DNA from 2 places in the Aeromicrobium duanguangcaii genome. Region 2 is predicted to be linked to the other one. Evidence: riboswitches for the same ligand, from Rfam matches in the RefSeq annotation. Region 2 holds a riboswitch; the other holds the start of a gene.
What was found. Region 2 has a riboswitch for S-adenosylmethionine ahead of thrC (threonine synthase). Riboswitches for the same ligand answer to the same signal wherever they lie in the genome.
Positions count from the first base shown of each region.

Region 1 (5,421 bases), 370 kb from region 2:
GATGACGCCGAACGCGGCGACGAGCATCAGCACGACCGAGAGCGCGATGCCGACCCAGATCGACTCCTTCGCGACCCGCAGGGTGCGCTGGCCGACGGACACCGCGACCGCCGCGCGGGAGATGTCGTCCCGGACGATGACCACGTCGGCGGACTGCGAGGCGGCCGTCGAGCCGCGGGCGCCCATCGCGACACCGACGTCGGCCACCGCGAGGACGGGCGCGTCGTTGATGCCGTCGCCGACCATCATCACGGGGCCCGGCTCGGCATCGCGGACGATGCGGACCTTGTCCTCGGGCAACAGCTCGGCCTCGACGCGGGTGACGCCGGCCTGGGCGGCGATGTGGGACGCCGTGGGCATCGCGTCGCCGGTCAGGATCATCCGCTGGCGGACCCCGAGGCGGTCCAGTTCGGTGAGGGTCGCCCGGGCGTTGGCCCGGAGCCGGTCGGAGATGAGCAGGACGCCCGCGAACACACCGTCGACGCCCACGTAGACGGCGGACTCCCCCGGTTCGAGGTCGGCGACCTCGAACCCGGTCGTGTGGTCGCGGACGAACGAGCCCTTGCCGACGACGACCTCGCGGCCCTCCAGCACCGCCGTCACCCCGTGGGTCGCGATCTCGCGGGCCTCGGTGGCGGGGACGAGGCGCAGTCCGCGTGCCTCGGCCGCCTTGCGGATGGACTCGGCCAGCACGTGGCCCGAGTACTGCTCGGCGGAGCCGGTGATCCGCAACAGCTCCTCCTCGTCGAGAACCGGCTGCCCGTCGGCTCCGCGCGCCGGCCGGACCTCCAGCAACTCGGGACGCCCGTACGTCAGGGTGCCGGTCTTGTCGAAGGCGGCGGTGCGGACCCGGCCGAGGGTCTCGATCGTGCCGCCCGACTTCACGATGACGCCGTTCTTCGCGGCGCGGGACATGCCCGCCAGGAACGCGACAGGCGCCGCGATCAGCAACGGGCACGGGGTGGCGACGACGAGCACCTCGGCGAAGCGGACGGGGTCGCCCGAGAGCCACCATGCGAGGCCACCGATCAGGTACGCGACGATCGTGAACGGCACGGCGTAGCGGTCGGCCAGACGCACCATCGGCGCGCGGGACTCGGAGGCTTCCCGCACCAGGGAGAGGATGCGCGAGTACTGCGAATCCTGGGCGGTCGCCGTCGCCTCCAGCACCACGGCGCGTTGGCCGTTGAGCACGCCGGAGAGGATCTCGTCGCCGGTCCGCCGGCTGACGGGAAGCGGCTCGCCGGTCAGCGACGACTCGTCGAAGCCGGCCTCGATCGCCCGCCCGTCCGAGTCGGTGGAGAGGATGCCGTCGACGGGCACCACCTCGGCAGGCCGCACCAGCAGCCGATCGCCGACGGAGATGCTCTCCATCGCGACGTCGCGCGTCGTGCCGTCGGGCAGCAGCAGGTGGGCGACCTGCGGCGCGCGTTCCAGGAGAGCCGACAGACTCCGCTTCGCCCGCCCGGCCGCGTAGTCCTCGAGTGCCTCGCCGCCGGTGAGCATGAGGCACACGACCAGCGCTGCGAGGTACTCCCCGACGAGCAGGGTCGAGGCGATGGCCGTCACGGCCAGGATGTCGATGCCCCAGTGCCCGTGCAGCAGGTCCTTGACCATGCCGATCGAGACTTTGACGAGAACGACTGCGCCGAAGGCCGAGGCCAGCCACTGGGCGGCGTCAGGGGCTCCGGAGAGTTCGAGTGCCAGGGTGCCTGCCAATGCCGCCAGGGTGGCGACCACCCACGGATGAAGCTTGGCCAGCTCCCAGGTCCTCATGCTCCTCGTCTCGCCCCCATACGCGGATCGGTACACCCAACCTTCAACAATACGCCGTCATTTCAGCCGATTCACGCATCGCGGCGGTCGCCGGTCAGCTCCAGAAGGGATATCTGTCGGCGCACCTGCGTAGGTTCCACCCGAGGTCAAGAGAGCCACCCACGCCTCCGGACAGAGGTGGCCGGCAACCGCGTCGCCCGACACGGTGCCCTCCGGAGAAGACCAGGGCCGTCCCGACCGGGACGACCAAGTCGGGCACATCCGTGCCCTCGAGAGAGGAGCCACCATGGCCGAGTTCACCGAGCACCGCACCCGCGACGAGTTGAACGAGTTGCTTCGCCACGCCCACTTCATCGCCGTCGGGAAGGGCTACACGGCGAAATTCGTCGAGAAGAACTACTCCGGATGGCACTGGAATGAGCTGATCCGGATGCTGCGCATGGGCGGCGTCGTGCGCAAGGGGGAGCACGACCGCCTCCGCTGCGACCCGAAGGTCGTCGGCGTGCGGTTCGGCCGAGGCTCGACCTTCCAGGTCGAGTGGGACTGGATGGGATGATCAGCCGCACCCGCGCCTGCGGACGCCTAGGCCCGGTGGACCTTCCACACGCCCATCATGAACAGGCTGATCGCGGAGACGATCCCCAGTGCCGTCCACCCGACGACGGAGGCGCGCTGCACTCCGAACTCGACAGGGCCCAAACTGATGAGCGCGATCACCGAGGTCACCCACGCGGCCAGGGCCACGAGCATGGCGATGGTGAGGATGATCCCGCCGAACCTGGACGGCTTGGTCTTCTCCTGGTGGGCTTGGTCCTGCGCTGATCCGACGTGCGGGACGTGCAGATGAGGCACATGCAGTGAGAGGGCCATGACGCACTCCGATCGGTAGAGGTCGCATTGACGAGCCGATCATTCGACAGTACGCCCGCATCTGCCTGGCGCAACAGGTCAAACGCCGTGGGATCAGCGCTCGACCCTTCGACGTTGCGAGGGTTGCCGATGAGGTTCGTGACGTCGGTCCTTCCATTGCGAGGCAGAGTTCACCGAGTCCCGGCGAGCAGGGTTCGCGCGGGACACCCCATCGGGGGCTCAGGACCGGCATGCTTGCGCCATGACGAATCTGCACGACAACCGCTATGTCGCGTTGGCCCGCCTGGTTCGCCGCTACGGACGCTCCGACCTGCTGTCCGGAACCCAGCTCGACGAGTTCGACATCGACGACGAGACGCCGCTCGGCGACGCCGAGCGCGCGCAGGCCTTCGCCGACGACCTCGAGAAGATGGGGCCGACCTTCATCAAGCTCGGCCAGCTGCTCTCGACGCGGTTCGACCTGCTGCCCGCGTCGTACACCACCGCGCTGGAGCGGCTGCAGGACGAGGTCGAGCCGATCGACTTCGACATCGTGCGCGAGGTCGTCGAGACCGAGCTCGGTGCCACGCTCAAGGAGCGGTTCAGCGACTTCGACGTCAAGCCCCTCGCTGCGGCGTCACTCGGCCAGGTCCACCGCGCGGTCCTGCGCAACGGGCGCGAGGTCGTCGTGAAGGTGCAGCGACCTCACGTCCGCGAGCTCGTGCGCGAGGACATGAAGGTGCTGGGTCGCCTGGCGCGCCTGGCCGACCGCCGGACCGAGATCGGGCGCAGCTTCGGCTTCGGCCAGCTGCTCGACCAGTTCCGCCGCTCGCTGGCCGGCGAGCTGGACTACCGCCGCGAGGCCCGCAACCTGGTCACCTTCGGCGAGCTGACCGCCCCCTACGACCTGCTCGTCGTGCCGCAGCCGGTCGAGCCGTACACGACCTCGAAGATCCTGACGATGGACTTCGTCGAGGGCCGCAAGGTCACCGACATCGGTCCGCTGGGACTGACCGACGTCGACGCCCGCCCGATCGTCGAGCAGCTCTTCAGCGCGTACCTGCACATGATCCTCGACGCCGGGGTGCTGCACGCCGACCCGCACCCGGGCAACCTGCTGCTCACCCCCGACGGACGCCTGGCCCTGCTCGACCTCGGCATGACGGCCTCGGTCCCCCCACGCATCCAGCACGACATCATCAAGCTGCTGCTGGCCATCAGCGACGGGGACGGCGAGGAGACCTCGTCGATCCTGGCCGCCATGGGCCATCCGCTCGACTCGTTCGAGGCCGGCCCGTTCCGCAGCGACGTCGCCCACCTGGTCTCCGAGGCGATTGCCAGCGGCGCGGACGTCGCGGTCGGCGCCGTGCTGGTCGATCTCAGCCGGGTCTCCGGCGCGCACGGGCTGCGCCCGCCGGCCGAGATGTCGATGGTGGGCAAGGCGCTGCTGAACCTCGACCAGGCCACCTCGCACCTGGATCCCGGCTTCTCGCCCACCGACGCCATCCGCGAGAACGCGACCAACATCTCGGCCGCCGGCCTGAAGATGTCGCCCGGCGGCATCGTGGCCGCCGCCATCGAGTCGAAGAACTTCGTGGAGCACCTGCCCGAGCGCGCGAACCGCATCATGGACTCGCTCGCCGACGGCGAGTTCCGGGTCAAGGTCGACGCGATCGACGAGCAGCGACTCCACACGGTGATCCAGCGGGTCGCCAACCGCGTCACGCTCGGCATCATCATCGCGGCCACCATCTTGGGTGCCGCCCTGATGATGCGCGTGCCGTCGAGCTGGACGGTGCTGGGCTACCCGGGCCTGGCGATGCTCTTCTTCCTGTTCGCCGTCTGCGGCGGTATCGCCATGGCGGCCTGGATCGTCATGACGGACCGCAAGGTCGCCCGCACGGACCGCACGGCCGGACCCCCGCGGCCGAACTGATCGCGCGGAGCGCGGGAACCTGATTGACTGGCCGTGAACAAACGTTCACGCCCCAGCCCCGAACGGATCCCGTGACTGTCTCGACGTCCTCCGCGACCACCACAGCCCCCCAGCAGCCGGAAGCCCCAAGGCGCAGCGCCGCGCTCATCGTGGCGACCCTGTCGCTGTGCGGCATCGTCGTCTCGTTGCAGCAGACGCTCCTGCTGCCGCTGCTGCCGATGCTCCCCGAACTCCTGGGCGCCTCGGCGGACAGCACCTCGTGGCTCGTGACCGCGACCCTCCTGACGGGCGCCATCGCCACCCCGACCGTGACGCGCCTGGCCGACATGTACGGCAAGCGCCGGATGATGGTCCTGACCTTGGCGATCTCGGTCCTCGGATCGATCCTCGGTGCCTTCAGCGAGGACCTGGTGCTGCTGATCGTCGCTCGGGCACTGCAGGGCGTCGGCATGGCGGTCGTCCCGGTCGGCATCGCGATCATGCGTGACGAGCTGCCGCGTGAACGCATCCCGCTCGGTGTGGCGCTCATGAGTGCCACGCTCGCGATCGGCGCCGGCGTGGGACTCCCCCTGTCCGGCCTCATCTCCGAGCACCTGGACTGGCACGCGATCTTCTGGGCGACCGGTGCGGTCGGGATCGTCCTGCTCATCGCGGCCATGGTGGTCCTGCCCGAGTCCCCCGTCCGCACCCGAGGCAGCTTCGACTTCCGCGGAGCCCTGCTCCTGTCGGCCGCCCTCACCGCCCTCATGCTGGCGCTCTCCAAGGGCTCGCACTGGGGCTGGAGCTCGCCGACGACGCTGGGTCTGGTCGCCGGCGGCGGCGTGCTGCTCGCGATCTGGGTCCCGGTCGAGCTCCGGACG
Region 1 is NZ_CP101990.1:2,297,958-2,303,378, forward strand. It holds gene NP095_RS11405 (heavy metal translocating P-type ATPase) at 1-1,776, opposite strand, end outside; SAM riboswitch class IV at 1,921-2,035, shown strand; gene NP095_RS11410 (hypothetical protein) at 2,063-2,332, shown strand; gene NP095_RS11415 (hypothetical protein) at 2,359-2,646, opposite strand; gene NP095_RS11420 (ABC1 kinase family protein) at 2,888-4,561, shown strand; gene NP095_RS11425 (MFS transporter) at 4,711-5,421, shown strand, end outside.
Region 1: it holds a riboswitch for S-adenosylmethionine, as region 2 does, so the genes downstream of both, NP095_RS11410 (hypothetical protein) here and thrC (threonine synthase) in region 2, are expected to answer to the same signal.

Region 2 (5,421 bases):
TGGGACCGTCCACGACCTCCAACTCGACCGTCTGACCGTCCTCGAGGGTCTTGAAGCCGTTGATCGCGATCTTCGACCAGTGGACGAACACGTCGTCCTGGCCGTCGACGGCGATGAAGCCGTAGCCCTTGTCGGAGTTGAACCACTTGACGGTGCCATGCACCATGTGACCACCTGTTCTGCGCGAAAGGCCCGCGGCCGGACCCACTCAAGCGTATCGCCAGCAAGCCCCGCAGTGTGAATCGGATCCGGTCGTCGGCCCTACTGCCCGTGGCTCAACAGCCGCCGGCGACCGCCGGGATGATCGAGATCTGCGTGCCGTCGACCGTGCGGGTGTCCAGACCATCGGCGAAGCGGACATCTTCCTCCGCCACGTACACGTTCACGAAGCGGCGCAGCTTGCCGTCCTCGTCGACGATCCGGGCCCGGATCCCGGGGTAGGACGCCTCGAGCGACTCGATCACGGCGCTGAGGTTCTCGCCCTCGGCGCTGACCTGGGACTCGTCGTTCGTGTAGTTGCGCAAGATGGTGGGGATGCGGACGGAAACGGCCATGGGGATGCTCCTCGAGAAGGGGTGGGTCGGGCGGATCAGGCGATGCCGGCCGCGGTGAAGGCGTCGTAGGTGGGGGCGATGGTGGCGCGTGGGCCGACCGATCCGGCGACGGCGTCGAGCGTCTTGAGTCCGTGACCGGTGTTGATCACGACGGTCTCGAGCGTCGGGTCGAGCTGTCCGGTCTCGACGAGCTTCTTCAGCACGGCCACCGTGGTGCCGCCGGCGGTCTCGGTGAAGATGCCCTCCGTGCGCGCCAGCAGGACGATCGCGTCGCGGATCTGCTCGTCGTCGACCTCCTCGACCGCGCCGTCGGTGGCACGCGCGATGTCGAGCACGTAGACGCCGTCGGCGGGATTGCCGATCGCGAGGGACTTGGCGATGGTGTCGGGCTTGACCGGGCGGATCGCGTCCACGCCGTCCTTGTACGCGGTCGCGACGGGATTGCAGCCCTGCGCCTGCGCGCCGAAGATGCGGCACGGCTTGTCCTCGACCAGGCCCAGTTCGACCAGCTCGCGGAAGGCCTTGTGCACCTTGGTCAGCTGCGAGCCCGAGGCGACCGGGATGACCACCTGGTCCGGCAGCCGCCAGCCCAGCTGCTCTGCGATCTCGTAGCCGAGCGTCTTGGAGCCCTCGGCGTAGAACGGCCGGACGTTCACGTTGACGAACGCCCAGCCCGGATCCTCGCCGGCGATCTCGCTGGCGAGCTTGTTGACGTCGTCGTACGTGCCGTCGACCGCCACCAGGTTGTCCGTGAAGATCGCGGAGTTGACCTGCTTGGGCGTCTCGAGGTCGCTCGGGATGAACACGACCGTGCGGATGCCGGCCCGCGCGCCGGCCGCGGCGACGGCGTTCGCCAGGTTGCCGGTGGAGGGACAGGCGAAGACCGTGCTGCCGAACTCGCGGGCGGCACTGAGCGCACAGGCCACGACGCGGTCCTTGAAGGAGTTCGTCGGGTTGGTGCTGTCGTCCTTGACCCAGAGCTTCGTCAGACCGAGCTCGGCGGCGAGGTTGCGGGCCTCGAGCAGGCGGGTGAAGCCGGGCTCGAGGTTGGGGCTGGACTCGATGTCGTCCGGGACGGGCAGCAGCGCCTTGTAGCGCCAGATGTTCGCCGGCCCGGCCTCGATCTGCTCGCGGGTGACCGTGCCGAAGTCGTAGCCGATCTCGAGGGGTCCGAAGCACTCGTAACAGGCGTAGTGCGGGCCGAGATCGCGCGTGGCTCCGCACTCGCGACACGTCAGACAGGTGGCCCTGCCGAAGGCGCCGTCGCGCAGGGTGAGGGTCTGGTCCGGGGTCGTGAGGCTCACGAAGGCTCCATTCATCTCTCCGGGCCGAAGTTCGACCGCGGACGGAATTAGCACCTGGCCGGTGATCGGCTGGTTGCTGGGGCTTCGTCGGGCCGTGTCCCTCTGCCCCTCGGGATGAGTGGCTTCAGCGTAGGACGGCGTCTCACGATACGTCTACTCCGTCCGGATGTTGAGACGGACGGACGGTACGGCAGGAGCGGCTGCGGATCAGACCGGCACGAGGGAGTCGGCCAGCTCGCTCAGCCACGTCGCGACGGCGTCGGGGCCGTCGAGGACCACGTCCGCCAGCGGCACCAGCGCGTCCTGCTCGGCCGAGGCAGAGCACACCAAGGTGACGTCGACGCCGTCGGCACGCAGGGCGAGTCCCTCCTCGAACGCGGGGAGGTCACCGAGGTCGTCGCCCGCGTACATGACGACGTGGGGCTGGGTCGGCTCGATGGCGTGGCGCAGCGCCTGGCCCTTGTCCGAGCCCGACGCGCGCAGCTCCATGACCTGGCGTCCCGGCTCGACGTGCAGGCCGACCTCTTCGGCGAGCGCCTCGATCTGGGGTCGCAGCTCGTCGAGCAGGCCCGGCGCCACCCCACGCGTGTGCAGCGCGATGGCCAGTCCCTTGTCCTCGACGCGGATGCGCGAGGCGCCGTGCTCCTCGAGCCACGCCGGCAGGCACTCGGCGAGGTCGGAGACCCCCTGCGGGCGGGTGGGCCGGCGGACCTGGCCCGTGGCCGCGTCCCAGCGCTCGGCGCCGTACTGACCGAAGACGACGAGATGCTCCAGACCGGGGCCCTCCTCGAACCGGCCCAGGCGACGGACCTGGTCGACCGGACGGCCGGTGATGATCACGATCGCACCCAGCACGGGACCGAGACGACGCAGCGCGGCGAGCGATGTCGGATGGATGTACGCCGACTCCGGGTCCTCGACGATGGGAGCGAGGGTTCCGTCGAAGTCGAGGGCCAGCAGCATCTGCCCCGGGTCGGTCATGTCTCCATTATGGCGCGGCACGAAAGCTCAGCGGGGGCTGGCCAGCACGACGGTGAGGGACGACGACGACATGTTCGCGGTGGCGGGCATGAGCCGGACGATGCCGAGGTCCTGGCCCAGCAGCGCGGCCTCGGCCTGTCGCCCGGCCGGGTAGTAGACGGTGTCCTGCGGCACGCTGCCGCGCCAGTCCGAGACCGCCGCGACGCTCCAGCCCGCGACCCGCGCCTGGCCGGCGACTCGGGCGGCGAGGCCGCCGATGCCGATCTGGTTGTACACGCCGACCCCGATCGAGCGGGTGGCCGTGGGCTCGACGGTCGGCTCGGTCGTGGGCTTCGGCTTGGGCTTGGGCTTCTTCGTGGCCTTCGCGGTGGGCTCGGACTTCTCGGCCTTCGGCTTCTTGGTCGCCGGGGGCTCGGCGCCCGCGTCCTTCGCGGAGACCTCGGCGGAGGCCGCGGGGGCGTCGTCGCTGCGGACGACGTTGATGATGGCCACGCCGCCGAGAGCACCCAGGACGAGCCAGACCGCCGGCAGGACGATCAGCGACCACGTGGGCCGGGGGCGGCCGACGTCACGGCGATCCTCGGGGCGCTCGGACTCGGGCTGCTGCTCCACCTCAGCGGTCGGAGCCGGTGCGGCGGGCCTGACGCTGACGCTGGCGCTGCGAGCGCAGGCGACGGAGCCGCTTCACGAGCAGGGGGTCGTGCGCGAGCGCCTCCTCGGAGTCGATCAGCGCGTTGAGGATCTGGTAGTAGCGCGTGGCGGTCATGTCGAACTTGTCGCGGATCGCCTGCTCCTTGGCGCCGGCGTACTTCCACCACAGGCGCTCGAGCTCGAGCATCTCGCGGTCGCGATCGGACAATGCGCCCTCGCGGACCACCGGGTCGTGACTCTCCACCGCTGCCATGGCTCGATGGTACCGGCGGAATCACACGCTTGTCATTCGTGTCGGCGAATCGGCGCCCGGGCGCTCGTCACTCCCACGCGCGTGGACCCATTCTCATCTAGGGTGGGCCCATGGCGCCCGAGCAGACCGACTTCCTCGTGATCGCCAACCGCCTCCCCGTGGACCGCCTCGTCGGTCCCGACGGCGAGGTGGCGTGGCGCAAGTCCCCCGGCGGTCTCGTGACCGCCCTCGAACCCGTGATGAAGGTCAAGGGCGGCGCCTGGATCGGCTGGCACGGCGCGTCCGACGAGGACCTGCCCGAGTTCGTGCACGACGGACTGCGCCTCGTGCCGGTCCCGCTGTCCGAGCAGGAGGTCGAGGAGTACTACGAGGGCTTCTCGAACGGCACCCTGTGGCCGCTCTACCACGACGTCGTCGTCACCCCGGAGTATCACCGCGAGTGGTGGGACTCCTACGTCACCGTCAACCGCCGTTTCGCCGAGAAGGCCGCCTCGCTGGCCGCCCCCGGCGCGATCGTGTGGGTCCAGGACTACCAGCTCCAGCTCGTGCCCCAGATGCTGCGCGAGCTGCGACCCGACCTGCTGATCGGGTTCTTCCTGCACATCCCCTTCCCGCCGACCGAGCTGTTCCAGCAGCTGCCGTGGCGCCGCCAGATCCTCGAGGGCCTGCTCGGCGCCGACCTGGTCGGGTTCCAGATGCCCGGCGGCGCCCAGAACTTCGCCCGGCTGGTCCGCCAGCGCGTGGGTCACCGCACCGTCAAGGACACCGTCTTCCTGCCTGACGGCCGCAAGGTCATCGCCAAGGCCTACCCCATCTCGATCGACGCGCGCGGGTTCGAGCAGCTCTCGCGCACCCCCGAGGTCATCGCCCGGGCCCAGGAGATTCGCGACAGCCTCGGCAACCCGCGGCACGTCCTGATCGGCATCGACCGGCTCGACTACACGAAGGGCCTGCCCCAGCGGCTGCGTGCGTTCGGCGAGCTCGTCAGCGACGGCGTGATCGACGTCGACGATGCCGTGTTCGTCCAGGTCGCGACCCCCTCGCGCGAGCGGGTCCACCAGTACCGCGTCCTGCGCGACGACATCAACCGTCTCGTCGGGCGGATCAACGGCGACATGGGGCGCATCGGCCAGCAGCCGATCCAGTACCTGCACGCGTCGTTCCCGCGCGAGGAGATGGCGGCGATGTACCGCGCCGCCGACGTCATGGTCGTCACCCCGCTGCGCGACGGCATGAACCTCGTGGCGAAGGAGTACCTCGCCACCCGCTGGGACGACCGCGGCGCCCTGGTCCTGAGCGAGTTCGCCGGTGCGGCCGGTGAGCTCAAGCAGGCCTTCATGGTGAACCCGCACGACATCAATGGGATGAAGCAGGCCCTGCTCGACGCGATGCGAGCCAGCCCCGTCGAGCTGCGCAAGCGGATGCGCGCCCTGCGCAAGCAGGTCATGGAGAACGACATCGAGCGCTGGGCCAAGACCTTCCTCGATGAGCTCGCGGCGGTCCGCGACCCGGCACCCTCGGACGGGTGACGACGCAGCTCCCGGCGCGGGTCCGGCGCGGCTATGCCCTCGGCAGCGTCGCGACGGGCACGTTCGGCACCGTGCCGGGCCTGCTGCTCCTGCCGTACCTGACCGACACGGTCGGCGTCGGCGCGGCCCTGGCCGGAGTGCTGGTCTTC
Region 2 is NZ_CP101990.1:2,663,593-2,669,013, forward strand. It holds gene NP095_RS13125 (cold-shock protein) at 1-166, opposite strand, end outside; gene NP095_RS13130 (MoaD/ThiS family protein) at 276-554, opposite strand; gene thrC (threonine synthase) at 590-1,858, opposite strand; SAM riboswitch class I at 1,867-1,979, opposite strand; gene otsB (trehalose-phosphatase) at 2,066-2,839, opposite strand; gene NP095_RS13145 (LytR C-terminal domain-containing protein) at 2,867-3,451, opposite strand; gene NP095_RS13150 (DUF3263 domain-containing protein) at 3,453-3,743, opposite strand; gene NP095_RS13155 (alpha,alpha-trehalose-phosphate synthase (UDP-forming)) at 3,854-5,272, shown strand; gene NP095_RS13160 (MFS transporter) at 5,269-5,421, shown strand, end outside.